DNA from 3 places in the Colwellia sp. BRX10-4 genome. Region 1 is predicted to be linked to each of the others. Evidence: riboswitches for the same ligand, from Rfam matches in the RefSeq annotation. Region 1 holds a riboswitch; each other region holds the start of a gene.
The links. Region 1 has a riboswitch for cyclic di-GMP ahead of H4J67_RS06650 (GGDEF domain-containing protein). Riboswitches for the same ligand answer to the same signal wherever they lie in the genome.
Positions count from the first base shown of each region.

Region 2: it holds a riboswitch for cyclic di-GMP, as region 1 does, so the genes downstream of both, H4J67_RS18355 (hypothetical protein) here and H4J67_RS06650 (GGDEF domain-containing protein) in region 1, are expected to answer to the same signal.
Region 3: it holds a riboswitch for cyclic di-GMP, as region 1 does, so the genes downstream of both, H4J67_RS13255 (DUF3718 domain-containing protein) here and H4J67_RS06650 (GGDEF domain-containing protein) in region 1, are expected to answer to the same signal.

Region 1 covers NZ_JACGVZ010000005.1:123,085-135,832, forward strand. Annotated here, with positions in the region: gene ilvC (ketol-acid reductoisomerase) at 1-565, shown strand, start outside; gene H4J67_RS06610 (pyrimidine/purine nucleoside phosphorylase) at 695-1,012, shown strand; gene H4J67_RS06615 (Fis family transcriptional regulator) at 1,298-1,693, shown strand; gene proB (glutamate 5-kinase) at 1,724-2,821, opposite strand; gene H4J67_RS06625 (acyltransferase) at 3,242-4,144, shown strand; gene H4J67_RS06630 (mechanosensitive ion channel family protein) at 4,171-5,424, shown strand; gene tesB (acyl-CoA thioesterase II) at 5,421-6,278, opposite strand; gene H4J67_RS06640 (hypothetical protein) at 6,431-6,685, shown strand; gene H4J67_RS06645 (hypothetical protein) at 7,270-9,102, opposite strand; cyclic di-GMP riboswitch class I at 9,262-9,344, shown strand; gene H4J67_RS06650 (GGDEF domain-containing protein) at 9,575-10,549, shown strand; gene H4J67_RS06655 (cytochrome c) at 10,827-11,126, shown strand; gene recQ (DNA helicase RecQ) at 11,200-12,748, opposite strand, start outside.
Region 2 covers NZ_JACGVZ010000035.1:21,472-27,141, forward strand. Annotated here, with positions in the region: gene H4J67_RS18340 (hypothetical protein) at 66-518, opposite strand; gene H4J67_RS18345 (hypothetical protein) at 1,355-2,014, shown strand; gene H4J67_RS18350 (hypothetical protein) at 2,693-3,100, shown strand; cyclic di-GMP riboswitch class I at 3,481-3,566, shown strand; gene H4J67_RS18355 (hypothetical protein) at 3,632-5,002, shown strand; partial or broken gene H4J67_RS18360 (IS110 family transposase) at 5,511-5,670, opposite strand, start outside.
Region 3 covers NZ_JACGVZ010000016.1:69,908-82,655, forward strand. Annotated here, with positions in the region: gene H4J67_RS13215 (Re/Si-specific NAD(P)(+) transhydrogenase subunit alpha) at 1-37, shown strand, start outside; gene pntB (Re/Si-specific NAD(P)(+) transhydrogenase subunit beta) at 49-1,452, shown strand; gene H4J67_RS13225 (sodium:alanine symporter family protein) at 1,603-3,006, shown strand; gene H4J67_RS13230 (DEAD/DEAH box helicase) at 3,085-4,404, shown strand; gene H4J67_RS13235 (hypothetical protein) at 4,425-5,078, shown strand; gene H4J67_RS13240 (GGDEF domain-containing protein) at 5,089-5,979, opposite strand; gene H4J67_RS13245 (monovalent cation:proton antiporter family protein) at 6,229-8,196, shown strand; gene H4J67_RS13250 (patatin-like phospholipase family protein) at 8,727-9,881, opposite strand; gene H4J67_RS13255 (DUF3718 domain-containing protein) at 10,081-10,440, opposite strand; cyclic di-GMP riboswitch class I at 10,504-10,603, opposite strand; gene H4J67_RS13260 (3-oxoacid CoA-transferase subunit B) at 10,839-11,498, opposite strand; gene H4J67_RS13265 (CoA transferase subunit A) at 11,519-12,226, opposite strand; gene H4J67_RS13270 (hydroxymethylglutaryl-CoA lyase) at 12,295-12,748, opposite strand, start outside.

The sequences.
Region 1 (12,748 bases):
TATCGAAGGTCGCTTCTCTGCCACTATGATGGAAGATTGGGCAAATGATGATGTGAATTTATTAAAATGGCGTGAAGAAACAGCTGAGTCTTCTTTTGAAAAAGCCGCTGATTGCGACATTGAAATTACCGAACAAGAATACTACGACAAAGGCATCTTTGTGGTTGCTATGGTAAAAGCCGGTGTTGAACTAGCCTTTGAAGCTATGGTTGCTGCGGGTATCATTGAAGAATCAGCGTATTACGAGTCATTACACGAAACACCGTTAATTGCTAACTGTATTGCCCGTAACAAATTGTACGAAATGAACGTAGTCATTTCAGATACCGCTGAATACGGTAACTATTTATTTACCCATGCTGCACAACCTTTACTTAGTGATTTCACCAACAAATTGTCACTTGAAGAATTAGGTGAAGGCTTAAAGGAAAGCTCAAATGGCGTTGATAACGTTCGCTTGATTGAGGTTAACGAAGCAATTCGCAGCCATGGTGTCGAAAGCGTAGGTAAAAAATTACGTGGTTACATGACCGATATGAAACGCATTGTAGAGTCAAATCAATAAAATAAAATAAAACAAGCGTTGTAGATCACGAAAGGTAAACACTTAAGCCAGATAATCTAGTGGTATTATTTTCTGGCCAGCAAGTGTTAAACTGCAGCGCTTTATTTTATATCAAAGAGGAAAATTATCATGACAGAATTAAAGAATGTAACACTGACCAAGGCCGCTAATGTTTATTTTGACGGCAACGTAACTAGCAGAAAAGTAACGTTAGCAGATGACTCAGTAGTAACCTTAGGCATTATGATGCCTGGTGAGTATACCTTTGCTACAGCGGAAAAAGAATTGATGGAAATTATCGCTGGTGAGGTTGAAATATTATTACCTAATGAGACGCAATGGCAAAGCATTTCTGCAGGTGGACACTTTTATGTCGACGCCGATGCTAAATTTGATATCAAAGTAAAAACGTTAGCTGATTATTGTTGTTCTTACATAGCAGCATAAAGCCACATCTATAGGCTTTAACCGTACCTCCGTGAATAATGGAGGTGCTTATCATTAACTTAAGTCACCATTACCGACAAAAAATCACTGATACCTTAAAAGTGACACCTCCTTAAAACAAGCACCGACATTTAACGTTAAGTTATCATTGTAATTGACCTCGCTATTGCCGATAACCGCTAAACCTTATTTAACACCTCGCCACTAAAAACATTGTTGATTTACTATCAATCATATTCATTTAATGAAAAAATCATCTTTAATAGCCATTGCTGAATATAAATAATGAAACTCAATAAAACCACGCAAAAAATCGATAATAATGTTTGTAAAGCACTTAAATTAGCCTGCGAAGACTTCACTAGCGAGGTTGATGGTTTCTGTTGGTTAACCCATCGCGCTAATTACACTAATTTTCCCGCGAGTTTAGTGGTGACCTGTATTTTCGATATCGATGCAGAAGTGATTGCAGCCAAAGAACAAAAAGTTGATGACCACTTGCGTGATGTCATTCAAAAGCAGTTACTCAAAGTGGGTATTGTCTTAAAAAACGTTCGCCACAATGTGCATTTAGATAGTGAAGAATCTTGCTTACGTGACCATAGTGGTCAATGGCCTGAACGTCTAAAATTAAGAGTGACTAAGCAAAAGCCAACACAAAGTAAACAGTTTGGTCGCTAGAGCCTCAGGTAGTTACCCCGTTACCTAGCCTTATAAAACAACCATATCATCACGATGAATAATCACTTTACTGGGACAACAACCTAATAAAGTGATTATCTGTTCACTATTACAACCCATAATACGCAACAAATCTCGTTGACTGTATTGGCAAATACCTTTGGCTATGGGCTTTTTAGAATGCGCGTCAATAATATCAACTGACTCTCCAGCGACAAAATCACCGTCAACTTGACTGACACCTGCGGGTAATAACGAAGCACCTTCATTAAGCACAGCATGCACTGCACCCGCATCAATATGTACTTTTCCACTGCTTTTTAAGGTATGTTTTAACCAGTGTTTGCGTGCTTTGGTCGCCGCTTGTTTGGCACTAAAATGTGTACCCGGGTTTTCACCTTTTAATATCTGTTGAAAAACTTCACTACGACTACCATTTAAAATATAAGTATCTATGCCATTTTCAACCGCTTTTTCCGCTGCCTGAATTTTTGTTTTCATACCACCGGTGGCAATAACGTTATTTGTTGTTCCAGCCATGGCATGAATTTCAGCGGTAATTTCATGAATTTCAGGGAGTAACCTTGCTTTAGGGTTTTCACGCGGGTCTTGGTCATAAACGCCATCGATATCGCTTAAGATGAATAAGCAGTCAGCCTCGCTCACTAAAGCGACTAAGGCGGCTAAATTATCGTTATCACCGACTTTCAATTCATCGGTCGCGACCGTGTCATTTTCATTAACAATAGGGATAACACCATTTTCCAATAAAATACGTAAGGTATTTTTAATATTGATGTAGCGCTGGCGATCTTTTAAATCTCCATGGGTAATGAGTAACTGGCTACAAGGAACATCAAAAAAGCACTGCCAATTCGCCATCATTTTCATTTGCCCAACGGATGCCATCGCTTGTTTAGTGGGAATAGAGGGAACGGGAGAGCCGTGCTTAATCAATTGTCGTCCTGCAGCAACACTGCCCGATGAAACGATAATAATTTCTTTACCTGCCTGTTGGCATTCGGTAATAAAACGAGCAATAGCAAGAATATACTTACCACTACAACCGTTATTATCTGGTGCAACCAAAGCACTGCCTACTTTAATTACCGCACGATTAAAATTCATTGTTGTTCCCCTATGATCCAGTGCCTAGCATGCCTCGATATGCAGGTAATTTGCAATCAACTTTTTGCCATAATATAGATGAGTTTGTCCTTTTTAGGCTGTTGACTTGTTATATCGAATTAATTCGGTATTTATATCCTTTAAAACTTAAAAAATGGCGAGTTATTTAACTTGAAATAACAAGATGGTGGTTTTTACCTCATTATAAAATATCAATAATAGACACCTAAAACGCCTTTTTCTGCTAATTATTAGCATTAAGCCTCGTTAACTTTTACTCATTTCAACAACTTGATGATTAATCGTTTTCAAACGGTTGTTAATCGTGATTAATTTATTTCACTGTTTTTGCTGAAAATTACTTCAAATCAGATTATGATCTAACATCTATTTATTTTTGTTATATTGAGCAAGTATTCCATGTTGAATTTTTTACCTCCGCTACTTATTCATATTATTTCGCTAACAATTTATACCATTAATACGCTTTTCTGGTTAATACCTATTATTATATTTTCATTTTGTAAGGCTATTATTCCCTTAACTTTTGCTAAGAAAATATTCAGCTATTTATTAGATCAAATGGCAAGTAATTGGGTGGGTGTTAACACCTTCATTCAAAAGCTCTTTAATAAAACAGAAATTAAAGTAACCGGCTTAGATCAACTAACCATGAAAGAATGGTATTTGGTCATCTGTAATCACCAAAGCTGGGTTGATATTGTTATCTTGCAGCGAGTCATGCATCGCAAAATTCCTTTTTTGAAATTTTTCTTAAAAAAAGAACTCATTTTTGTGCCTTTTTTAGGCTTGGCTTGGTGGGCTCTCGACTTTCCATTTATGAAGCGTTATAGCCAATCTTTCATTAAAAAGAATCCCCATTTAAAAGGTAAAGACGTTGAAACCACGCGTAAAGCTTGTGCTAAATTCAAGCATAAACCCGTCAGCATAATGAACTTTATAGAAGGAACACGCTTCACTAACAAAAAGCACGATAAGCAAAATTCCACGTTTAAACATCTACTTAAACCTAAAGCGGGTGGCATAGGTTTTGTGCTAGAAGCCATGGGTGGCAACTTGCATAAAATAGTCAATATTACCATTCATTACCCAGAGGGCATCCCTACTTTTAGTGATTTTTTAGCGGGGAAAATTAAACAGGTAAATGTCAATGTAGAGGTTTCAAACATTGGCGATGATCTTGTTGGCGACTATGTGCGCGATCGAAATTTTAAAATAAAATTTCAAAAGTGGGTTAATCAATTATGGCTTGATAAAGACCAAAAACTTATCGAGTTTAATAATGATAATACCGCTAAATAACATTGAAATTGAAAAAGGAAACTTAAATGAGTGAACTCATTAGCACATGGTTAACTAACCAAGGTATCGCCGAAGCGTATTTAGCGATGACCACAATTTTTGTTGGTTGCATGCTCATTTTTGTCATTTCGGCATTGGGTTACTACCTCGCAAAATATCAGGTATTAGCTTTTGTTAACAAAATGGTCAGCAGAACAAAAAACACTTGGGATGATGTTTTATTAGAGCATAATGTTTTTTCTCGCTTCGCTTTTTTAATCCCGTTATTCGTACTACTGTTTTTAACGCCTATTTTACTGCCGGAACAGGCATTACTTGGCGCCGTTTTAGTGGTTTTTGTAAAAATAGCTCTCAGTTTTCAAATTGCACGTTGTATCAGTGCTGTTTTAAACGTCATTAGAAGTCTCTATCAAAATACGGCGCGTGACCGCTACTTACCCTTAAGCTCAACGATACAAGTGATAAAACTGGCTATTTATTTGGTTGCCACTATTTTATCTATTTCATTTATTTTAGATAAGTCACCTATTTATTTACTCAGTGGTTTAGGTGCATTAACGGCTGTTTTATTATTAGTATTTCAGGACACGATTAAAGGCTTAGTCGCTAGTATTCAAATATCAGCGAACAAAATGGTCGCGCCTGGTGACTGGATTGAAATTCCTAATTATGGTGCTGATGGTGATGTGATTGAGATTGGTTTAAATACGGTTAAAGTAAAAAACTTTGATAATACAGTGACAACCGTTCCTACGTACGCCTTAATAAATGGCTCATTTAAGAATTGGCGAGGCATGCTCAATTCAGGTGGTCGACGTATTAAGCGTAGTATTATTATTGATATTAACAGTATTTCATTTTATCAAAATGCAGAGATTGAAAAACTCAAAGAAATTAGTTTATTAAAAGATTATTTACAGCAAAAATCTGATGAAATCACCACGAGTTTAAAAACGGCTAATTTATCTAACGATAATGTTAATAGCCGACAGTTAACCAATGTCGGAACTTTTCGCGCTTATATTACCGCTTATTTGGCTAAACATGAAAAAATACATAATGAGATGACTTGCATGGTCAGGCAATTAGCGGCAACCGACTCAGGCTTACCGCTGGAGATATATTGCTTCAGTAATGACCAAAACTGGAAGAATTATGAAGGTATACAAGCCGATATTTTTGACCATTTATTCGCAATGGCACCGGTATTCAGTTTACGTGTTTTTCAACATCCTACCGGCTATGACTGGCAAAAAAGTCGCTCGAGTCGAAAATTCTAACGTTGACGAACCACGCCTTCTTGCATCGTTGAGGCAACAAGCTGTCCTTGACGATTAAAAATTTGTCCTTTAACTAAGCCGCGGCCGCCACTTGCTGACGGACTGTCCATAACGTAAAGCAGCCAATCATCAAAACGAAATGGGCGATGAAACCACATAGCATGGTCAATAGTGGCAATCTGTAAATTGGGTTGCCAATGACTCAAGCCATGGGGAAATAAAGCCGTTGGTAAAAACAAGAAGTCAGAAGTATAAGCCAGCATATAAGTATGAATACGCAAATCATCAGATAAGGTACCGTTTGCTTTTATCCACATCTGAGACTTAGGTGCTGTCTTTTCGGGTTGCAGCCAATTATAAGGTTCAACAGGACGCATTTCGATGGGTTTTTCAGCTAAAAATTTACCTCTAATTTCTTCAGGTATTTTATCTTGGTTATCGAAAATAAAATCTGTGTAAGACGCTAAATCTTCAGGTGCGGGTACATCAGGCATAAGATCTTGATGCTCAATGCCTTTTTCATATTGTTGAAAAGAGGCCGTCATATAGAATATATCTTTACCGTTTTGAATTGCTTTAACACGGCGAGTGCTAAAACTTTTTCCATCACGAATATTTTCCACTTCATAAACAACCGGCTTACTCGCATCGCCTGGACGTAGAAAATAAGAATGAAGAGAGTGAACATTACGTGCTGAATTTACTGTTTCTTGAGCGGCAGAAACAGCTTGTCCCATTACTTGACCACCAAACAGCGCACGAAAGCCTAAATCTTGACTTTGACCACGATAAATTCCTTGTTCGATTACCTCTAATTCTAATAATGAAGATAAATCATCCAACACTTGACTCATAATATTTAGCACTCACTGATATAAAATTTTGACTATAGCATATTTATAATTTATATCTTTAGCGACATTTTAAAATTGTTGAAAATTCATACGCTGCAAGGTAATATCTAAGCAATAAGAAAATTATTGACTAAAAATACGAAGAGATCTCAATGGAAGCGCTATTAGAAAGAGAAGTATTGTTAGAAAGAAGGCAAGGTAGTAATGAGGAGCAGTCGCTATGGGACAGGCTTTCTCTTGCACAAAAATTTGCCGCCAGTAGCATGACTCAGTTTGGTTACGACTTATCTTTTATTAGAAACAGCAATAACGGCAGCTTAGCCATATTACAATGCAATGGTAAAACAGCAACTATTAACGGTGAAGGTGAAGTAGACTCAACGCCAAGTATAATTATTCGTCCTTAGTTATTCATCCTTGATTAAAGGCAAATACCTAGCCTACTTTCAGAGATACATGAAAAGATGCCCCAGTTAGGCATCTTTTTTAGTTTTAGTGAGTAATAAAGTTTCAATTAAAGAAATATACCCCGTCAAATTATTACTTGACCACATACGCCTTACGCTCGCATCTTGCTTAGCGATATGCTCCACAAACTTTTTAAAAGCGTCATCGTCGAAATTTCCATAACACTTTTTAGTGATTGACTGCAGTTTGCCTTTTCCTTTTAAACACTCAATAAAAATTGCTGCATAGTTATTAATCAGTGGTGAAATAATTTCAATCGTCTCAGGCTCTAATGCCTGGCAATTTTTAATTATTTGTAATCGATTTTTAACAAAATCTTCGTGTCACTTGGCAATTATAGCCATAGAGTCTATATAAAACTTATTTTCTTTCTGACTACTACTGAGCTCTTTTTTCATACTAAATAATGCGCGTTGTAGACCTTCCAATCGAAAATAAAAATAAATACTCAAAGCTACAAAAATAACAGCAATGGACAATACAAAAATCATATTAAACCTATTAAAATGAAAAGTAATATTGACTACGCTTTAGTGGTTTCACTTAAACGCGATAAAAATATGTAAGGGTCAATATCTTGTGCTGTGGGTGAACCATAGGCGTAGCGAATTTTAAGTGAATAATCACCTAAATTAGCGAAGAATCTAAGCTTAATCGCGTTAGCTAAACTATTTAACTTAATCGCTATTTCAGCTTGAGTTTGGTGGGGGGCTATCAGTAAATATTCACCATCGTTAATTGTACCCGCTTCATCAAATTCACCTTTGGACTCATTAAGTAAGATCGCTAATGTTTTTGAAACTTCGAGCATAACTTTATGATTAAAGTGAAAGGAAAGCTCTTGCCAGTTAACAACTGATAAGTAGCCAATCGCTAAGGGATAGTCGTATTTCCTCGCCATTTTATAATTTAGTTGATAATTTCTTTTAGTTTGAGAGGGCGTTACCAAATAAGATAATGGCTGTTCCACTTCATCGTATACTTGATTTAAGCGTAACGTTCTTTGCCTTAATCCAAAAAAAACCAACGTAATCAATAATAAAATAACGATCACAATCAATAAATATATGACCTCTTTTTGCGCGATAAATTTTGCACTAAATTGAGTTTGTAACTTACTCTGTTCTGCGAGATTCAGGATTAAATTTCGACTTTTATCATTTGCACTTAACATTTGACTGGAGTCGATAATTAATGAGGGCTCAGCCTTTTTCTGAAACTGTTCAAGTAATACAAGATAATCTTTATGGGCAATTAACGCATTTTTATAATCACCGTTTTTCTGATACATATCACTTAATAAAAGTAATAATTTAGCCTGCTTTTTTGATAGCTTTATGTGTTTAGCATTTAATTCTGCTAGTTGAAGGTAGTGTTGATACAAAGCTTTATTGTTTAATAGACTTGAGGTCTCTGCTAATAAAATTAACGAGGTTAAATAAGGCTTACTTAGGCTCTTTTCATTAAATGTAGCACTGGCTGATAATAGCCAGTTATGTGAATCACTGAACTCTCCCTGCTTTAATAACACCTCTGCCAATCCTAATTCAGCATAGGCAGCACTAATTGGCGCATTTTTATTTTTACCATATTTTTGTGCTTCCCAAAAAGCATTGTAAGCATCATCAAATAAATTTAACTGAAAATAAGCACGGCCTAAGTGTAAATAAGTTTGGTCAATATTAGCTAATTTATCTAAATCAAATTTTAAGGTTAATAACTTATTTTGCATGGTTAGCGATGCTTGATAATCGCCTAAATAATAATGTGCCGTTGCTAAAATTTCTAAAAGACAAAGGTGGTCCTCATACTGAGGATTTACAGAAATCAGCACCTTAACTTGATTAAGATCATTCATCGATAAATCGTTTTTATTTTGCAACGCATAGGTAACAGCTCGATAACTCAAAGCAATTAAGCGATATTTTAGCACTTGTGGAGAATCAGCAATTAAGATGACATTGGTTGCCATATTTTGAGTTTTCTCATACTTCTCCTGTAAATAATAGCCATCTGCAACTTTCAGCAATAAATTAAACTTTATTGCTGGTTCAAGTCCTTGCAGAGAAATTCCATCTTGCGCAAAATGAAATGCCTCGCTATTTTCACCCTTATTATTGGCAACATCAGCAAGAAGGATGAAGGTTTTTCCACGAATTTGGACGGTATAATTTTCTTGAGATCCTAAAATTTTTTTTGAAAGCGTAATAATCTCTTCGTAGGGAAGGTTTTCAGCGTCTTGTAAAAAATAGCGTTCTACATCTTTAATGTTTTGCTCAACGTTTAAAGCATCATTGGCAAAACAAAATGAAGGAGCTATAAAAAAACAAAAGATCAACAACAGCTTACAGGGCATTATGAACTAAAATCCTTTATCTCATGATCAGTAGAGTGATCAGCCATAACCTATAAATTTATCTATTACTTATAGGTTTTCGTTACGGTTCAACAAATTATCCATAATAAAGGTTTACAAGCATAGTTCAACGCTTATAATGAATTTAGAGTTTCTAAAACTCGAAAAGGGCAAATCTAGTGAAAGCTAGAGACGCAAAGTTACCGGTCTAAGGGGAAACCTAGGATAGCGGAACTGCCAAGTATAGATATAGTGGGGGCTTGTCTTTATTTTGAACAGTTTGCTTTCGGTATACTTTGCGGTCCTTCCCTTCTTTTTAATTATTTTCTGCCATATATTAACTTCATTTAAAATACTATATAACTAAGCATATGTTTTTTAAAGACAAAATATATATGTGGTACTTTACTTGTTTTTACTAGAAAATGGTCTATTGATATTGTTAATTGGGTGTACAAATTGAGATGGAACAATGAAATATCATGATTCCATAAAACAAGCTGAACTAAAAATGAACATGGCCGTAAAACAATTACAGCGGTGGCTTTTACCTGTCAGCCCAATTAATTATTCAGTTAGCTACGAATATATTAATAAAAAAAACATTCTTCTTAATACTGCTATTGAAAATAAACTTGCCACAGGTAAAAAACTTGATGATTTCTTCATTGAAGAAAATTATCGTCAGTTCATTTTAGGTCAAAGTAAATTCAGAGATGAACTCATTGACGACCTTAATGACGTTGTCACCCATGTTGAAAAAAACAGCCAAAAATCATCGCAGAGTATTAATAAACTTATTACCACGCTAGACAGTAATGTTTCTGACCTACAATCTAACGATAAAGAAAAAATAGTCGTTGCGGTAAATAGTATTCGCCAAGCATCTAAAGCCTTTAAACTACACCAACAAAAATTTGCTGAACATATTTCTTTTACCCGTAAAAAAACACAAGCTTTGAAAGTTGAATTAAAAGAAGTACGTGAAGAAATTTACATGGATCCACTTACCGGTCTTTATAATCGTAAAGCCATGTCTAAGCATTTAGATTTATGGCTAACAGAAGATCCAAGTCGGCAAGTTGCCGCAATTGTCGTCTGTGTTGATCAAATTTCAGAAGTTAATCTGCAATTCGGTCATTTAATTAGTGATGTTCTCTTATCAAAAATAGCTAGTAAAGTAAGTAGTTATGTTGCTGGCAGCGGCCTACCAATACGTTCTGGTGGCGATGAATTTTTAATTCTGTTGCCTGATATTGACAAAGGAAGTGCTCGAGAAATTGCTGATAAAATAGCACATGGCGTTGAAAAACTGCGCTTTGTTAGTAGTAAGTCTGGTATTAGATTACCTCAAATGACATTATCTACTGGTGTAGGCATATTTAATGTTGCTGAAAATGCCAACAGTATCTTAAAAAAGTCACGTCTGTTGCTACCCGATTTATAGAAAAAATAATACATTAAGTTCTTAATCACTCAACAAGATACTTTTTGCTAAATTAGGTTTTTTCTATCGCTGATATTTTCACTTCAAAAAATAATATCAGTGATAGTATGCTCCCACCTTACTTAATATAAGCGGTAATAATCCTAATATACTCAGTGATAAATCAAAGAAGATCACATTGCTAGTGCTTAGCTAAAAAAAGTCGACGACAGCCTCCTTGTTTTCTCATATACTGAATGTAGTGTAAAATTCCTAACGACTAAGAGAGAAATAAGTTATGAAAAAAATTACTTTAGCTGTTGCTGCTACTTTAATGATGGTATCTCCTGTTTTTGCTGGTGATGTTGCTGCTGGTAAAGCAAAAACTGGTATGTGTGCCGCTTGTCATGGTGTTGCAGGTATTTCTGCAGTTCCAATGTACCCAAATCTTGCTGGACAAAAAGAAGCTTACACGGCGAGCCAATTAAAAGCCTTTAAAGCTGGCACACGTAAAAATGCAATCATGGGACCTATGGCTATGGGTTTGAGTGATGAAGATATCGCGAATATTGCCGCTTATTACGCTAGTTTAAAATAAACTCAATAATTATTGTTGAACCTGGTTCATCAAAAAATAATATTAAAAAACGCTCAATTGAGCGTTTTTTGTTTTAAGCATTATGCTGTTGAATAACCTGCAAAAAGTCATGTCCGTAACGGGCAAGTTTTGTATCACCAATACCATTAATATTTAGCATTTGCTGTGATGTTTTTGGCTTTATACGCGCAAGCTCTGACAACGTTGCATCATTAAAAACAATGAATGGCGCAATATCCTCTACATCAGCAATCGTTTTACGCAAAGTTCTTAATTTAACAAATAAGACACGGTCATAACGTTTATCAGTTTTATCTTGTTGCCAATAACTTGCTTTTTGCAACCTTGGTGAAGCTAACATTAAGGGTTCATCCCCTTTCAACACCGAACGCGATGCTTGTGTTAAAAATAACGCAGATTGTTGAGAGATATCTTGTTGTAAAAATCCTAAATGAATCAATTGTCTAATAATAGCAAACCAATATCCTGGCGTTTTACTTTTACCGATAGCGAAAGTTGACACTTTTTCATGCTGCAGTTGCCTAACTTTTTCGGTTAACTCCCCTCTGAGCACTTGCACAACATGTTCAATATCACCTTGTTGCTTGATACGAAACACACAAGACAAGACTTTTTGTGCGGCTTCAGTAGCGTCAAATTGAGTGGGTGGATCTAAACAAATATCACAGTTACCACATTTTTTTGTGGTAAATTCTGCAAAGTAATTAAGTACAACTTGTCGACGGCAGGTTTGAGCTTCAATAAAGCCTTTTAACGCTTGAAAACGCTGTTGTTCAACATTCACCCTTTCTTCATTATCACCATCAGCTATATACTTAGTAATGCGTTCTACGTCTTTTTCATCATATAAAAATAACGCTTCTGCCACTAAACCGTCTCGGCCAGCACGGCCAATCTCTTGATAATATGACTCAAGTGTTCTCGGAGGTTCAAAATGAATCACAAAGCGAATATTTGATTTATTGATGCCTAGCCCAAAAGCTACCGTGGCAATAACCACTTGAATATTATCTTTGGCAAAACCATCTTGGACAATATTGCGCATCTCTGTTTCCATGCCAGCATGATAGGCAGAACAATTTACACCCGCACTTGCTAACATTTTAGATAACTTCTCAACTTGCCAGCGGCTACTACAGTAAACAATGCCACAATCATCACCACGCTTTTTAATGTAGCGTAACACTTGGTGATCGCCCTTATATTTATCAGCTAAGGTAAAACGAATATTAGGCCGATCAAAACTGTCAAGGTGAATATAAGGATCAGTCAATGCGAGTTGAAGAAGAATATCTCTTCGGGTTGTAACGTCGGCCGTTGCTGTTAACGCCATAACAGGTACCGATGGAAAGCGTTGTTTAATTGTATGAAGTTGTGTGTATGCCGGCCGAAAATCATGTCCCCATTGTGAAATACAATGCGCTTCGTCAATAGCAAATAAACTTATCTGTATGCTCGCTAAGCGTTGCATAAAATAATAATTTTTTAAACGCTCTGGAGCTATGTATAACAACTTAAGCTCACTACGAGATAAACGCTCAAAAATATCATTGATTGTTTCTTGATCTAAACTTGAATTTACAAAAGCTGCTGAAATACCT
Region 2 (5,670 bases), on a different contig from region 1:
GAATCAATCAAACTACGTGTTAATAAAAGTCAAAACCGATATTACACATTTAAAAAATAAACAAATTAGCTTTTGTATTTTTTAGCAAAGCGAACTATGTTTTGGCCATTACAAACTATGTATCTAACATCACTGTAATTTTCATTAACGAAGTTAAAGCCATTAATCGCCGCATCTGCACAAATTTTTGACGCCTTATTTTTATTTGTTGTAACAAATTTATATTGTGGTTTTGTTACAACAAATTCTATTTCTGCAATTTTAGCTACCTTTTTAGGCGTTTTTGAAAACTGAATTAATGATTTACCGTTACATTGGATAATGTATTGAAGGCCACTATAGTTAATACCTAATTCTTTGGCTTTATCTTCTGCTGAAGTTAAGCCATTTTGCGCTGCAGCTAGACAAACTTGAGTTTCAGCTGAATAGTCAGTTGCGATAAACTTTACATTAGACGTTGTCGCAAATGTGTTTAAAGAAACAATGGCAGTAAGTGCTGGTATAAGTAAAGTTTTCATAAGTACCTCAGAAATTTAAAAAGTTTGGAATGCTTTAATTGCCGACGAGTGTATAGAGCTAAAACTCTAATGTAAATAAATTTCGTAATAAAACCACTATTTTGTGATTATATTTGTGTTTCGCTGTGTTTTGTTCTTTTTATACGTTATTTAGTTACATTACGGTGTTGATCTAACTATATTTAAAGGGATATTAGTAAAGGTTATCGTTTGAAAGGAAGGTTTTCAGCAGGAATTGACTTACCACCGCTTATGTATAAAGTGAAATAAAAGGGGTCAGAGTCGTTTTAAATGAACTGTATTGGGGTAGTCGGTTTATGATTACTTTTGCCACATTGCCGACTTAAAATAGACTTGTATTTATCACAATAAATAGTCCGCTTAGCCATAGCGGTCATTCATTAATTTATATTGGCATGACTAATTAATGCGTAAATGAGATTATTATTCGAGATAATTTGAAACGATAAGCTTAGGTAACTGTTCACTATAAAGATTCGAAATATTTAGCTATGCCTATTTTGTGGTAATAACTATATTAGATACTTAAGAGGTCATCAAGTTTCGCCCAACCCAAATTTATATTTGATTTACTACAATCTAAAATATTTTTTAAATAAATTTGATGTGTTCGTTTTTTGTACTATTATAATGTAGTAGGCACAAGGAATGTGGTATTTCTCCTAATAAATCTTGAATTGCGCTTCTTTGTTCCTAAAGTTCTTCTACATAATAAAGGAATAAAAATGCGTACAATAAAATTGTTACTCACTACTTTACTAGTTGTTAGTTCATATTCTTTCGCTGATAACGTCCAATGTTCAAAGGGACGATGTGTGAATGGAGATACCGACGCCTCATGGGGCCTAACTTTTACCCCTTCATTTAAAAATTTATACCCTATAAATTTAATAAACACAGATAAAGAGTGTAATGACAGCAGCGCTACTCCGACAAATATCCCCAGAAACACCTATTTTAAACAAACCCTTGATCATAATGCACAAATAGATGAAGAAAAAATTGTTCATGTATATAACGTAGACTTAAAAACCGATAAATCCACAACAACTAGTACATATTTTAATAAGCCCTTTAAATTCTGTTTAACAGAAAATAATAAAGTAGAAAAATCTAATTACATAAGAGTCGGTGGATTAAACACAGGATTATTAGTTATACCTTATAAGCTTAGAAAGGGGGACATATATAGTGACTCAGCTATAGGGCCATACATTTCATATAAAAGAGAGACATTTGAATTACTGGCAGCATTTGGCTTATCCAAAATATCAGTTAGTGAAGTAGGTACGGATAAGGTCGAAACAGAAGATGGCCTGACCCTTGCCCTTGGTGTAAATTTTGAAATCAGTAAAAATTGGGACATTGCTCTAATTGTTGGTGTAGATCATTTATCAGGTTCAAAGGGGGATGACTGGGAGTTTCAAGACGAACCTTGGGTATCTTTTGCTATAGGTTACAGCTTTACTAGATAAGTATAAAGAATGTATTCCTGTGAGAAAACAAAACAAATTTTTGTTAAATTTTTTAATGCAATAAGAGGGGATAGGTACATTTTAACTACTTATCAAACACCATAATAACTGCAACGAGAGTTATGTCAGCCGTGAACGGACGTTAGGATTAAAGAGTTGCTAACTTCCGCTGTGGTGGCTTTGTTGCCAGTCAATGAACTTAAAAATCGAGTGTGTTATAAACATCAAAATCACATTTTTTTACCTATTGAGAACGTCCTATCAGGAAGCTCATAGCGTAATGGGTTTATTCAGCCATATCCGCTTTAGATTAAAACATACAAATATTTTCAGTATAAATTCTCAAATGCTAACTTCTGCTCTATATAGAAAGTGATCCTAAAAACTAAATCTCACTTGGTGATTGTTAATCTCAACTATTATGCGTAGTCACATATGTTTATAAAAAAACACTTTAGGGGGCTTTTTTATAACTGAACTATTAATTTTTGATCTAGGTATTTTTTATAAATCATAAATACCTCATGATTCCAATTATTTTAAAGTAAAAGATTGTCTTTTAAGTGGTTGTATTTTATTGTAATTATTTTTATAGATAAATAATATAAAAATCTCTTATAAAAATTAAAAAGTTTACCAGAATAACTTACAGCGTTTTAACAGTTGTAGGAGGTTCTTATGGAACTTAACTTTAGAGTAGAAAGATTTCAGTTTGATAATGGTGAAGAGTGTTGCACGTTGGCTGATAGTGATGGTATGCCGTTAATGTATCCAACATTATATGTAATGAGAAAATTAAGAGCTAAGGATCAGGCTGGCACCTTAGAAAATAAAATATCTGCCTTATCGGTTTTATATACTTGGTTGGAGCATGAAGAAATAGATTTGAATCAAAGGTTCTCAATATTAAATTATTTAACAGAGGACGAATTAGTCAATTTAAGAGATTTTTGTGCTAATAATTTTTCAACAAAATCAATTGATAACCTTTCACAAATCAATGCTTTTAAAATTGTAAACACGTCTGAGCCTATTACTAAGTTAAAAACTTGCCCTAAATATGCTCCTGAATTTGTAAAGGCTTAATGTCCGCAATTGGCTAGCTGGAGAAGTCTCAGATGCTCGCTATCTAATGTTAACAAAGATACGATAGCTGACATTAATGAATTAAAGGGTAAAGACTCCTCCGTGCGCAAACCGGAAGTAATATTTTGAAATTTTGAGTGTTTGTCTAGGTCAACTGTGCACCAGTTAGTTGACCAAAGACATTCGGCAGTAGAATTAAAAATCATAGAGGTAGAAGTCATAAGGTAACTGTGGATACTAACGTCCGCTTGGGTGTGGTAAACGAACTATTTACACTGATAAATTCACGTCCAAACTAGGTTAATCATATAAACATTAGCGCTACTATTTAATAGCGAATATAAATAATTTTGAACTTATCTGGCTTTACGATAAAATCAGCTAATAACTGGCAACTATTAACGAAAATTAATAGACGCAAAGCTATTAGCCTAAGTGCATTGCATAAGGTCATGGGGTTGTAATTTATACGGATACTTTTACTACCTTGTCTGTAACGTATTCACTACATCATTTATTGAGAGGTTAAAGATGTCCCACACAAACAAGTATTTTGTTATCTTCGTTCTTACTTTGTTCCTAAGCGCCTGTGGCGGCGGAGGTGGGACTAGCGATACAGCCTCATCAAATCCAACACCAGTGGTAATGCCACCTGTTACTTCATCATGCACTAACCCTCATAACGCAGATTACCCCGTTGAATATAATGGTAAATTTGAAACACCCTCCCCCAGAAGTCAACTTGCTAGCAGTATAGTTAGAAGTATCAGTTTTAAAGATTATTCACCTAGTTGGATTTATGATGGTCTACCCCAGTCTACTCGCGACAATTGTTCCAGAGATGAATATGTAGAATTGATGTATTTGGAAGCATTACAAGCGATGAGTGTATCTGGCGCACAAAGGTTTTGGATGTACAATTATGGTGATTGGAACGATAGTCAAGAACCCTGGGTAGTAGACGAAGCTAAGTATCATACCCCTAAAAAGTATGTCGAATATATTGTCGAGCAAGCAAATCTGCTCGGCATTGAAGTTTATTTTTCTTGGCAGTTTACTCAAACCAATAATGATCGAGAAATTATTGTTGAGCAAGGTGAGGACCTCACATTGGGCAAGCTTAAAATACTATTGGATGCACATCAAAATAATATTATTATTCAGGCAAAACATGCCCAAGAAATCGGCATAAAAGGCATTGCCGCTGACTGGAATGCAATGTGGGTCACTTTGCATACAGATGAACTAAAAGATTATTATATTGAACGATTTTCCGAAATAATTGACGATATAAGCGCCAATTTTGATGGTGAAATTGTTTGGGGACAAATAGGGACTGTCTATAATGACCAACGAATATTCTCCAGAGTCGATAGCATTGTGATCAATGCCTTACAGTGCTGTGGGAATCAATTTAACGCCGAAGAAAATGCCAACCTAACAACGGAATTGATAAAACAGAAAACGTTTGAATCGCTCTCCTACCAACATAGTCAGATATATTGTGACGATATTAACCAGCCATGCTGGTATGGTACTTCAGATATAGATTTACCGATAACACTTGTTGTGCAAGTACAAAGCCGTGAAGACTTTTTTCTCAATGGTTGGAAAGAAGATGGTTTCTGTACTCCTGGAACTATAGAAGATGGAACTGAGGTAAGTTGCATTCAAGAAAGTTTCGTTACTGATTTTTCTGTTCAATCAGTCGGCATAGAAGGCATTATGCAAGCAATTGAAGAGCAAGATACTTTTATGATAAATAGCGTCGACATACATACTGGTTATTGGCTTTCACAAACATTAATACCCAGTTTTGAAGGTTTCCCTAACATATCTCAATCTGTCCGCGGAAAACCTGCTGAGGGGATCGTTAAGTATTGGTATACTGGGCAAGAATAGTTAAATAACAACCATCATAAATTTACCAAGATAGACTTCTGGTCTTTCTTGGTCATTTTACTAACCACCAGCTTAAATGAATTATCCATCATCCGCTCTATATCACCTTGTGGAATTGAACCGTCTAAAATAATTGAATTCCAATTTCTTTTAGTAATGTGGTAACAATTTTATGTGAAAATTTAAAATTTTGATCAGCTTTAGCGAGAAATTATCAATATAATTTAAAGTTTCTATGACCGCTGTGATGGCTTTGTTCACATTCAGATTTAACTGGCTATAGGCAAAAAGTAATCATCAAGAGACCATGTTTTTATCTATGAAGAACGTCCGCTATCAGGAAACTGCCAGAGTAATGTGGTTATTAAGCCATGTCCGCTGTAGATCAAAACATACAAAAGTTTTCAGTATAATTTCTCAAATGATAACGTCTTCAAAGTGGCAGTAGTTACCCTTTCAAACTAAGCCTTAATGTCAGCTTCACGCCCTGAGGCATTCAACAAGTATTTTATGCAGCCAATAAAGGAGAGTTTCTTTCCTTTAATGCTTTTAAATATTTGGATTCATCATAAGGTACTTTCGTTTTCCAACACCTAAATACAATACGCACCCACTTGAAAGCCAAAGCTCTTACCGCTGATTGATGAGACTTACCCTTAGCTCGTTGT
Region 3 (12,748 bases), on a different contig from region 1:
AGTGACCAAACGTATGTTAAAAATGTTTAGAAGATAAGGGGCGCATTGATGGAATTTTCTCAAGGGTTAATTAGCGCAGCTTATATTGTTGCCGCATTATTATTTATTTTTAGTCTTTCAGGGTTAAGTAAGCAAGAAACGGCTGAAACAGGTAATTGGTATGGTATCACGGGTATGGCTGTTGCTTTAATCGCAACCATTGCCGACCCACGTGTCGATAATGTTTTAGTGATATTTATTGCCATGTCAGTTGGCGCTTTTATTGGTTTACATTTAGCCAAAAAAGTTGAAATGACGCAGATGCCAGAGCTGGTCGCTATTTTACATAGTTTTGTTGGCTTAGCTGCGGTACTTGTTGGCTTTAACAGTTATTTTGAAATGGACCACTCATTACTACTAAATTTGACTGATACTCAACAGATGGCGACTAATATTCATCTTGTTGAAGTCTTCTTAGGAGTCTTTATTGGCGCGGTGACTTTTACCGGTTCAATTGTCGCTTTTGCTAAGTTACGTGGTGTTATTAGTTCTTCGGCATTAATGTTACCGCATCGCCATAAGTTAAACTTAGTGGCAGGTATTGTTACTTTTATTTTACTTGTTAGCTTTGTGCAAAGTGGTGGCGATGTTAACGCCTTGTACTTTATGACCTTTATTGCGCTTGTTTTTGGTTGGCATTTAGTCGCTTCTATCGGTGGAGCAGATATGCCCGTAGTGGTCTCTATGCTCAATTCTTATTCGGGTTGGGCAGCAGCTGCGGCTGGTTTTATGCTTAATAATGACTTATTAATTGTAACTGGCGCTTTGGTTGGCTCATCAGGAGCTATATTGTCATACATTATGTGTAAGGCGATGAATCGTTCTTTTATAAGTGTTATTGCTGGTGGCTTTGGTACAGACGTTGTTATTGACAATGATACCGATTATGGCGATCACGTTGAAGTTAATGTCGAAGCGGTTGCTGATTTGTTATCTGCTGCTAAATCAGTGATTATCACGCCTGGTTATGGCATGGCTGTCGCTCAAGCACAGTATCCTGTTTATGAATTGACCCGAGTATTAAAAGAGAAGGGGATCGATGTGCGTTTTGCTATTCATCCAGTTGCTGGACGTTTACCTGGCCATATGAATGTTTTGTTAGCCGAAGCAAAAGTGCCCTACGATATTGTCCTTAGCATGGATGAAATTAATGATGACTTCCCTAAAACGGATGTTGTGTTAGTGATTGGTGCTAACGACACAGTTAACCCCGCGGCAGCAGAAGATCCAACCAGTCCTATTGCCGGTATGCCCGTGTTAGAAGTATGGAATGCTAAACAAGTTATTGTTTTTAAACGCTCAATGAGCACAGGATATGCTGGTGTACAAAATCCACTATTCTTTAAAGATAATACCCAAATGTTATTTGGCGATGCTAAAGACTCGGTAGATAAAATACTAAAAGCGCTGTAAGTAAGTTTATCAAATGAAAAAAACCAGTGATCCGTCACTGGTTTTTTTGCTTAGTACTATTTTTTTTCTTAACACTAATAGTGTCTAACGCTGGTAGTACTTTGTTTGTTATGATAATTAGTAATAATTTAAAAAGGTGAGAAAGATATTTTGATAGAACAATGGATAGGTACGATCAATGGTTATTTATGGGGCAGTGTGCTTATCTATTTACTGACCGGTTGTGGTATTTGGTTTACTTGGCGATTAAAGTGCCTGCAAATAACCCACTTTACTCACATGTTTACGTTACTTAAATTAAGTCGCAAAACAGACAGCCAAGGCATCTCTTCTTTTCAAGCATTATGTACTTCGCTTGCCGCCCGTGTCGGCACCGGAAATTTAATGGGGGTAGCTGTCGCTATTACCTTAGGTGGCGCTGGTGCTGTTTTTTGGATGTGGCTTATTGCTCTTGTTGGTATGGCAACTGCCTTTGCTGAAAGTGCATTAGGCCAACTCTATAAAGAAAAAGACGCCAACGGAAACTTTCGTGGTGGTCCTGCTTATTACATGAGCAAAGGCTTAAAAAGTAGAAAACTTGCGGTGACTTTTTCGCTGTGTTTATTTTTCGGATATGGTTTTGTTTTTAGCTCAGTGCAAGCCCATTCAATTACCAGTGCTTTTGATGGCTCTTTTGGTATTAACCCGTTATTTACCGGGATTGTCATTACTATAGCAACGGCCTTTATTGTTTTTGGTGGTTTGAAAAATATCGCTCGTTTTGCGGAAATAACAGTACCTTTTATGGGGCTTGCTTATTTAATGGTCTGTCTAGCGGTTATCTTTTTAAATATTGAAAAAATTCCTGCCATTATTAGCGATATATTTGCTTCTGCTTTTGGTTTAAAAGAAGCGGGCAGCGGTTTAGTTGGTGCGGCAATTGTCCAAGGCATAAAACGAGGTCTTTATTCTAATGAAGCGGGGATGGGTAGCTCACCCAATGCCGCCGCCGCCGCAGTACCTTATCCTCCTCATCCTGTTTCACAAGGTTATATACAAATGCTTGCTGTGTTTTTTGACACTATTGTTATTTGTTCTTGTACCGCTTTTCTTATTTTATTATTTAAAGAAACCGGTAGCGATGCACAGGGAATACAATTAACTCAGCAAGCTTTAGCTTATCAAGTAGGCGCATGGGGTAGCGATTTTATTACTATCGCTATTTTACTGTTTGGCTTCACCTCAATTGTTGCCAACTTTGCTTATGCTGAAAATAATTTGAAGTATTTAAATATGGATAATCCACTTGGACATTGGTTTTTACGTTGTGGATTCTTGGCAATGTTGATTTTTGGTTCAGTAGCGAGTTTACCTCAAGTTATTGCTTTAGCTGATTTATCTACAGGGCTTATGACGGTTGTTAATGTCACGGCTTTATTACTCTTGTCTAAAGTTGTGGTGAGTATTACTCAAGACTATCATCAGCAACATAGCCAAGGAAAATTGCCAAGCTATAAGCCAAGTGAAAGCGAACATAATCGTTTTAATTTGACGAAAGGGATCTGGCAAAAATAGTCTGATGAATAATGTTTAAACTATGCTAGAATGCGCGCCTTAATTTTGGGTTTCGTTTTTTTTGATAAGTGGTGATATATGAGTGTTGATGCAATAGGGTTGTCGGCTGAACTATTAAAGGCAGTTAAAGCCTGTGGTTATAAAACGTTGACGCCTGTTCAGCAGCAAGCTATACCGCTTATTCGGTCTGGAGTTGATCTACTGGCAAGTGCGCAAACAGGTACCGGTAAAACGGCCGCTTTTAGTTTACCTATACTAGAGGCTTTAGCTAAAATTCCGAGTGATAATAACTCATCGAAAACCATTCGCGCACTTATTTTAACGCCAACACGTGAGCTTACTCAACAAGTTGCCCGTAATATCGAAAGCTATAGCGAATTTTTACCATTAAGCTGCGGTGCTGTTTATGGCGGTGTAAATATGCCACCACAAACCAGAATGTTAAAGCAAGGTGTTGATGTACTTGTTGCTACACCTGGGCGTCTACTTGAGCATGTAGTGGCGAGAAATGTAGATTTATCACAAGTTAAATTTCTTGTTTTAGATGAAGCTGACCGTATGCTAGATATGGGTTTTTTAAATGACATTCAGCAATTAATCAGTGTTATTAAGCAAAAACATCAAACATTGATGTTTTCAGCAACATTTTCAAATAAAGTGAAAACGTTAGCTAAACAAGTCTTACATACGCCAAAAACCTTAGAGGTTTCACGCCAAAACTCAACATCAGGCAAGGTTAAGCAATCAGTTTATTGGGTATCAGAAACACGTAAATGTGAGTTGTTATCAGAATTGATTGGTATTAATAATTGGCAGCAAGTACTTGTTTTTGCAGGTACCAAAGAAAGTGCAAATATACTCGCCAAAGAACTTAAGCTTGACGGAATTAAGTCGGCGTTGTGTCATGGTGATAAAACACAAGGTGCAAGAAACAAAGCCCTTGAACAATTTACGCAAGGTAAAGTTCGCGTGCTCGTTGCTACCGATGTAGCAGCCCGAGGATTAGATATTCCAGACTTACCTTACGTTGTTAACTTTCACTTGCCTTATCTTGCCGAAGATTATGTGCACCGTATTGGCCGCACAGGCCGAGCAGGAAAGTCTGGTACGGCAATTTCATTAGTTAGCCCTAAAGATGAACAGTTTTTAGAAAATATTGAAGCATTAATTGGTCGAACTTTTGAACGAACAATTGTCCCTGGATATGAACTAGAACGTGCTTTACCAGCACAATATGCTGAAAAAGAAGATAAACCCTTAAAGAAAAGCCGTTACAAAGCGACACAAGAGAAAAACCAATTAATTGCCCGTAAAAAGGCAGACAGTACGCCAGCGGCTAAACGACGTGCAAAAGTGGCAAAAAAAGCCAAACCAGCACCTACCGGTAAACGTAGATAATTTATTGTTGAACAGTACTTATGGCACACACCTTAGTTGATATACCTTTTGAACAACGCCATCAGTGCTGGTTTTGTGGCGAGCCATCTGAATTAACATTTGGCTTCCCGCATCAATACTTTCTAGTTTTTGATTGCTCACACCCGCCATTATCTGTGCCTAGTTGTCGTGAATGTACTTCTTTAGCGAGAAAGGCAAAGCAGCATTCTATTTGGGCTGTTGCTAATAATGTTAAGCACTTTTTAGCACAAACCTATCAAAAAGATTTAGCGATAGGTATCAATTGGACGAAAGAAGAGCTTGCCGATAGTGAGTTTGAAAGCGGAAATTTTGTTGGCTTTCAAAAAAGTGCTTGGATGATGTATGAAATAGCCAAACAACGCTTAAATTATCAAGGCTGGCTATTGTCGCTTGAGGGCGTCGAACTCGATGTTGATTATATTGGCACCGAGTTTACTTTTGATGGGGTAACTTACCCAAGTGTTGATCTTGCTATTGAGCACTTTATTGAAACCTATGACTTGTCGGCTGAAAACTTTAAAAAAGCACTATCAATTGTCGGCATTGAAAAATTTGGCAAAGCGGTAAGATTTTGCCGCCTGCTTATTGGCAGAACGCCAGAGCAACAAAAATTAGCGCTTCGCTATTTTGCAGAAGACGAAAAGTTAAGCTAAGTTAACCTCACTAGACTAAACTTAGCTTACGGTCTTTAAATATTTTTCTTTGATATAGCGCTTTGTCGGCGCGTTTAAAAAAACTTGTTTGCGTATCCATCCTGTCCATAAAAGTATGCCCTAAACTACAACTGACCTGATATTTTGATAATAAAGGATCACAAGTCATTGCGTTGTATATGCGCTGTTCAATAAAGAGTAGAGAATCTAGTGTGGCATTTTCAACAATGATTGAAAACTCATCACCACCAAATCTAAATAAACTATCAGAATCTCGAACACTTTCTTTAAGCGCCAAAGAAAATTGAATCAAGACTTCATCACCTAAATTATGGCCATGACTGTCGTTAATTAATTTAAACTTATCGAGATCGCAGACGATTAAACCGACCTTACTATTTTGTCGGTTCGCATGGTGCATAGCACGTTTTAACTGCTCATCAAAGCATCGGCGATTATTTAAAGAGGTTAATCCATCTTGCATCGCTAACAGCAAAGCTTCCTGATACTGTAAAGCATTATTTAATGGGTGAATTAAATACTGATGTAACTCGTTAAGTATCTTATAATTAGTCATGCTTATTGGTGAATTAATGGCGTAGGTCAAAATACCAACAAATTTTTGGTTTAGTTTTAATTCAAAACTACGTTCATTTTTACCTTGTCTACTCCCTCTAATCGAAGCGGTCATATCACCTTTTTTGAAATATAGACCTGAAAAATCGACATACTTAGCTGCTTCCATTGCAAAAATATTGAGTAAACGATCAAGCTCTAGCGATGTTTGGAGTTGTTCCATTAACGCTAATTTTCTATTAGATTTTTCATGATCAGGGCTATCGAACACTTTAAAAGCGTTATATTGAAAAGCCTGATTATCTACTAAATTTAATGTCTGCATATCATCACCTGATTATTTTATCAGGTAAGACTAAGCAATTTTTATACCTAAATTTATTTTAAAGTGGTTTTTTTATAGTATTGATATTAAATGAATTTATATTAATAAAAACTTTGACGAATTTTTGACAATTCATTAATGGCAAGGAGTTGCCGCTGTCAAACTACCGATAATTGCTTTAGACTCAGTAGTGCTCATTCTATTTTTATAAATTTAATACCGATGCGAATGATATAATAAGGATTTTTTGTGACAGGTCATTTTGAACTTTTAGCGATTCTATCAAGTGCTGTACTTATTGTTTGGTTATTTCGCCGTTTACACTTACCAGCAATTTTAGCCTACTTAGTAGCAGGCATGCTGGTTGGCGATCATGGTTTATCTCTGGTTCAGGACCAAGTAGATTACGATCACTTTGCTGAGTTAGGTATCGTCTTTTTACTTTTCACCCTTGGCTTAGAATTTTCATTACCTAAATTAATCGCCATGCGCCATCTGGTCTTAGCGGTTGGTAGTCTTCAAGTGGGTATTTCGTTAGCTTTTTTTATGGGCATTGCTTTGTTGTTTGGTCAGACATTTGCTAGTTCCTTGATTATTGGTGGTATTATAGCGCTTTCTTCAACAGCCATCGTTATTCGGCAATTGAGTGAAACGGGCGCAATGAAAAGAAAGTCTGGGCAGCTCTCTGTTGCTATCTTACTTTTTCAGGATGTAGCCGTTGTTCCCTTATTAATTATTATCCCGATGTTTGCCCAAGAGTCTGATAGCTCAATGGTTGTTGAGTTATTGATTGCTCTAGTTAAAGGCGTCTTTGTCGTTACCTTGTTAATGTTTGCCGGTAAATGGTTGCTGCCACGTTTATTTAATTTAGTGGCGCAAGTTAGAACGGATGAATTGTTTGTTCTAACAACCTTACTCGTTACCTTAGTGGCATCATCATTGACTCAATGGTTTGGCTTATCTATGGCTTTAGGAGCTTTCCTTGCCGGTATGATGTTAGGTGAAAGCCAGTATAAGTATCAACTTGAAGCCGATATCCGGCCTTATCGTGATATCTTACTAGGCTTGTTTTTTGTAACGGTCGGTATGAAACTCGACATCGGTATCGTTTATTCTTCACCATTAGTTATTATCGGCGTTATGGTCAGCTTTATGGTGGTTAAAATACTTATTATCGCCTTTTTAGCAAAACGCGCAGGAGAAGCGGCTAAAGATGCTTGGGCTGCAGGTATTATGTTGGCACAGATGGGTGAATTTGGCTTTGTGCTTATCGCTTTAGCCAATCAGGTTAAATTGTTACCGGTTGAAACTGCTTCTATCTTGTTAGGCGCAGGTGTATTGAGTATGGCGATAACACCTTATATGATTAACAATGCTCGTCGTTGGTCGTTGATGTTGAGTAACGAAAAGCCCATAGATACCGATCATTTAGCCGAACTTCCCGAGCAAACAGAGTTAAGTGACCATGTTATTATTTGTGGTTTTGGTCGAATTGGCCAAACAGTGAGTCGTTTTTTAAAGCAAGAATCGATTAAATTTGTTGCTATTGATATCGACCCACTTAGGGCAACAAAAGCGCGTGAAGCAGGAGAAAATGTACTTTTTGGCTCATCAAGACAAACTGAATTATTACAAGCGGCCCACTTGTCGAAAGCTAAGCTTGTTGTTATTGCTTTTGGTGAAGATAAACAATCACTTGAGGTTATTCAAAAAGTCAGATCATTATCACCTGATGTTCCTATCCTTGTGCGTACTCGAAATGATGATCAACTGCAAGCATTGCAAGAAGCGGGTGCTAATCAAGTGGTACCAGAGAGTTTAGAGGGTAGCTTAATGCTGGTCTCTCAAGTGTTATCTTTAACCGGTGTGCCTTTTTCTCGTATTATTCGCCGTGTACAAAAAGAACGTAAAGACCACTACAGCCATTTGCATGGCTTTTTTCAAGGTGAACATACTGACATGAGCCCTGATGCTATGGATCGCATTGAATTCGCTAATGGGATTATATTAACGGAAAATTCTTTTGCTAATGGGCATTCTATAGCGTCACTGAATTTATCGGTAAAACGGGTCACGGTGGTTGCACTTCGCCGTAACAATATTGAATCAGAGCAACCCGATGAAGCCACTATTCTTCAAGCTCAAGATACTCTGATTGTACGCGGAAAACCCAGACGAGTAGAACGAGCAGAGCGCTTTGTCCAAAAGGGTGTTTAACTTTTCCCCTGACTTTATGCCGTGTTGTTAGATCTAGGCCTAGGTCTGATTCTAGGTCTAAATGCATAGAAATTGCAGGACATTTCATTCAAGTGTGGTTAACTTTTCTCTTGATTGTCCGCATTGTAGTTAGGTCTGAGTCTAGGTCTAGATGTTTAGAACGAGCAGGACATTTCATTCAAGTGGGGTTAACTTTTCTCTTGATTGTCCACAGTGTTGTTAGGTCTAGGTCTAGATGCTTAGAACGAGCAGGACATTTCATTCAAGTGTGGTTAACTTTTCTCTTGATTGTCCGCAGTGTAGTTAGGTCTGAGTCTAGGTCTAGATGTTTAGAACGAGCAGGACATTTCATTCAAGTGGGGTTAACTTTTCTCTTGATTGTCCACAGTATTGTTAGGTCTAGGTTTAGATGCTTAGAACGAGCAGGACATTTCATCTAAGTGAGGGTTAACTTTTTCCTTGATTGTCTGCAGTGTGGCTAAGCCAATAAACGCCTTGTTCAACAAGGCGTTTTCTTTAGTAATGGATCGCTATTCAAGAGATAAAAATTTTCTAATCGCTGTCTCTTGTTCCATAGCATCTTCAAATCCCAGTTTAATTAACTGCCGACAATAATTTTTTTCAAATAATAAATAACTGACAATACTTGATTCAGAGTCATTAGAGATACCTACGCTGCGTAATAATAAACGTATCGATAGCGGTAGGTCTGAAAAATACTCTACGGCCATGGCATTAAAGTCATGACTGGGATTAAGGAGAAATGATGATATCGGTTTTAAGCCATCTTTTTCTTTTCTAAGTTCTGGTGGAATAAGTTTTATCGTTTCATTAATTCGTTCTAGACGTTCAATATCGCTGTGTAATGTATCTGAGAAAATAGTATCAAGTAAATGACCGGCAACAGTAGAGGTTGTCGGTGGATGAGGATTATTCACTTTACTATGAAGTGGCGCTTTAGGTTGATCAACACCAACAATAAACAAATTTTCGCCACCTAAGTGTATCGCAGGGCTTAACGGTGAAAGTTGATGTATAGACCCATCACCATAATGCTCTTGGCGAATTTTGATAGAAGGAAACACGAGGGGAATAGCGGCAGAAGCCATTAAGTGTTCACTATTAATTTGGCAAGGCTCACCACGACGTTTAGCGCGAAACCAAGGAGAAATAGACTCATCTGATTGATAAAAACTAATTGAATCGCCATTACTGTAACTCGATGCAGTAATAGAAACTGCTGATAAATAACCACGTAAAATATTGGTGTCGATACGTTTAAAGTCAACCACCATATTAAGTAAGTCACGAAGTGGCGCGTTGTTTAGTAAACTACGCGCACTTTTATTGGCATAATCTGCTTGGAAACTTGCCAGCATACCTTTCGCCAAATGTGAAAAAACCCGTATACCATCACTATGGTATATTCGACTGGTATTAATATTATTCCAAACCCATTCTAATTTTTTTACCCCCAAATGAAAGCATGAAGAATAACAGGCTAGCGCTGTGGTATTTATAGCACCAGCAGAGGTGCCACATATAATGGGGAAGGGGATGCCATGATTTCTTGGGACAAATTTTGATATGGCAGAAAGCACACCTACTTGATAAGCCGCTCGAGCGCCACCGCCAGTAAGTATTAAAGCGTTCTTACTGTCTTTATAACTTCTTTTATTCAACATGTATATCGCAGTCTTCTTCGTATAACTTAAGTGTAATCAGTTTTTTAACATGGTGCTAGCTTAACGAGTCAAAAAATAGATTGAAATGACTAAGGCAAAAAAAAAGCCTGCAGAAGCAGGCTTTTTAAAATGACATAGAATTATTATCTAGTAAAACTGTACACTTGATTGAACAAATAACATCTACTAAAAAATAAGTTTAGCTGCTAACGCGTTCGTTAGCTGCGTCTATCAATGGTTGCGATCCGGTTTGCAAAATAGCTAAGTTTTCAGAAACAACTTTCTTTGGCAACTTTGAAATCATCAAAGCACCTGTTTTAACTGAACCATTAGACGATGCAAACGCCAACAGATTCTGTCCATTACACTCTATACCTTGAAAGATATTGCGAATTTTTAATCTATTCGTTTTTAAGAACGAACGCATGCGTTTCTTGTCGTCTGCAGCTACATACTCGCAAACGCTTTGAGCGATGCCAGCAGCTTGTGCTTTCGGCGCCGATACAACAGACGTTAATGTTAAAATAGTGATGGTAGAAGCTAGTAATAATTTTTTCATTTTAGTAACCTTGTAATTAATTTAGTTAGTAAAGGAAAAAACCACGGGATGTACCTTGTATAACGAGGTGACTCCGCTGTCATAGAATTTATATATAAAACATAAATCCCTTAGACCGGTGGTTTTGCGTAACACGATTTCACGTGTTTTGCCTTTTCTTTGTCCCTTTCAGTATTGCGAGTTGAGCCTATAAATGCAAGAAAAATGTGTAATACGTCAGTTACACAGGTAAAGTAATTTAATAAAAAAATACTTTTATCAATTTTTTTTCAAATATAACATGGGTTTAATCGGATGGTTGACTATCAAAACCGTTAAGTGAAATTTAAAATATAGAGTAAAAAAAAAGAGCTAAAGCTCTTTTTTTTATTCAATCTTATAATAAATATGCTACTAGGTTATCCAAATTTCATTTCAGGGACATGTTCAGGAACAATTAATTCACCGTCAGTGAGTTTTATTATTTCCTCTATACTGACCCCCGGCGCTCGCTCTAATAAATGAAACTTACCGTCTTTAATTTCGATAAAGGCTAAATCAGTGAGTACTCTTTTAATACAACCTTTACCTGTTAATGGTAGAGTGCAGTCGGATAAAAGTTTTGAAACACCATGTTTAGAAGCGTGAGTCATAGTAACAATAATATTGTCAGCACCTGCAACTAAATCCATAGCACCGCCCATACCTTTAATCAGTTTACCTGGGATCATATATGAAGCAATGTTACCGTTTACATCGACCTCAAAGGCACCTAGTACGGTTAAGTCGACATGTCCGCCGCGTATCATTGCGAATGATTCAGCACTATCAAAGATAGAGGCACCTTTTGCCATCGTGACCGTTTGTTTACCTGCATTAATTAAATCTGCATCAATCTCGTCTTCGGTGGGAAACTGTCCCATGCCAAGTAAACCATTTTCAGATTGAAGCATCACTTCTATTCCCGCAGGAATATAGTTAGCGACTAATGTTGGAATACCTATACCTAAGTTAACGTAATAACCGTCTTGTAATTCTTGTGCTACACGTTGTGCTAGCTGTTCTCTTGTTAAAGCCATTGTTTAGTCCCCTGAATTATTTATGACTGAGCAGTACGAACAGTTCTTTGTTCAATGCGTTTTTCAAATGTACCTAAAATCAATCGATTAACATAGATACCTGGTGTATGGATTTGGTCTGGGTCTAGCTCGCCAGGTTCAACTATCTCTTCAACTTCAACGACAGTAATTTTGCCTGCCGTTGCGGCCATAGGATTAAAGTTACGTGCTGTCTTTCTAAAAACTAAATTGCCGTAACGGTCGGCTTTCCAGGCTTTAACAATGGCAAAGTCGCCTTTAATTGCGGGCTCAAGGATATACATTTTACCGTCTATTTCACGCTCTTCTTTACCTTCTGCTACCGGTGTTCCATAACCTGTAGCCGTAAAAAAAGCAGGTATACCAGCACCACCAGCTCGCATTTTTTCAGCCAAAGTGCCTTGTGGTGTCAGCTCTACTTCTAATTCGCCATTCATCATTTGACGTTCAAATTCAGCGTTTTCACCAACATATGATGCAATGATTTTTTTGATTTGACGGTCTTGCAGTAACACACCTAAACCGAAATCATCGACACCACAGTTATTTGAAACCATCGTTAATGCTTTAGTGCCTTTGCGCTTTATTTCACTAATTAGATTTTCAGGGATACCACATAAACCAAAACCACCTGAGATAATGGTCATGCCATCTTCAAGTCCTGCCATCGCTTCTTCATAGCTTGCTACTACTTTGTCAAATCCGGCCATTATTCAATCCTCATTACATTTATTTCTATAAAGTATTTATCATACATCGTTATTTATTATTATATTTATTACTGTGCACGGTAAGCATTAGAAACTTTAGATGCCGGGGTTTTACCTAATTTATCACTGATAAACCAACCAGCATGGACTAACTTATCTAAATCAATACCGCTATCAATACCTAAACCATTGAGTAAATAAACCACATCTTCAGTGGCAACATTACCTGAAGCGCCCTTAGCATAAGGGCAACCACCCGATCCAGCAATGGCACTATCAATAACGGCAATACCATTTTGTAAAGCGGTGTAAATGTTAGTTAACGCCTGACCATAGGTATCATGAAAATGAACCGCTAGTTTAGCCTTAGGTACACGGGCACTAACCGCTTGTAACATCTTCTGTACATTAACGGGTGTTCCTACACCAACCGTATCGCCAAGCGATATTTCATAACAGCCCATTTGGTAAAGTTTTTCAGCCACTTCAGCCACTTTTTCTGGTGATACTTCACCCTCGTAA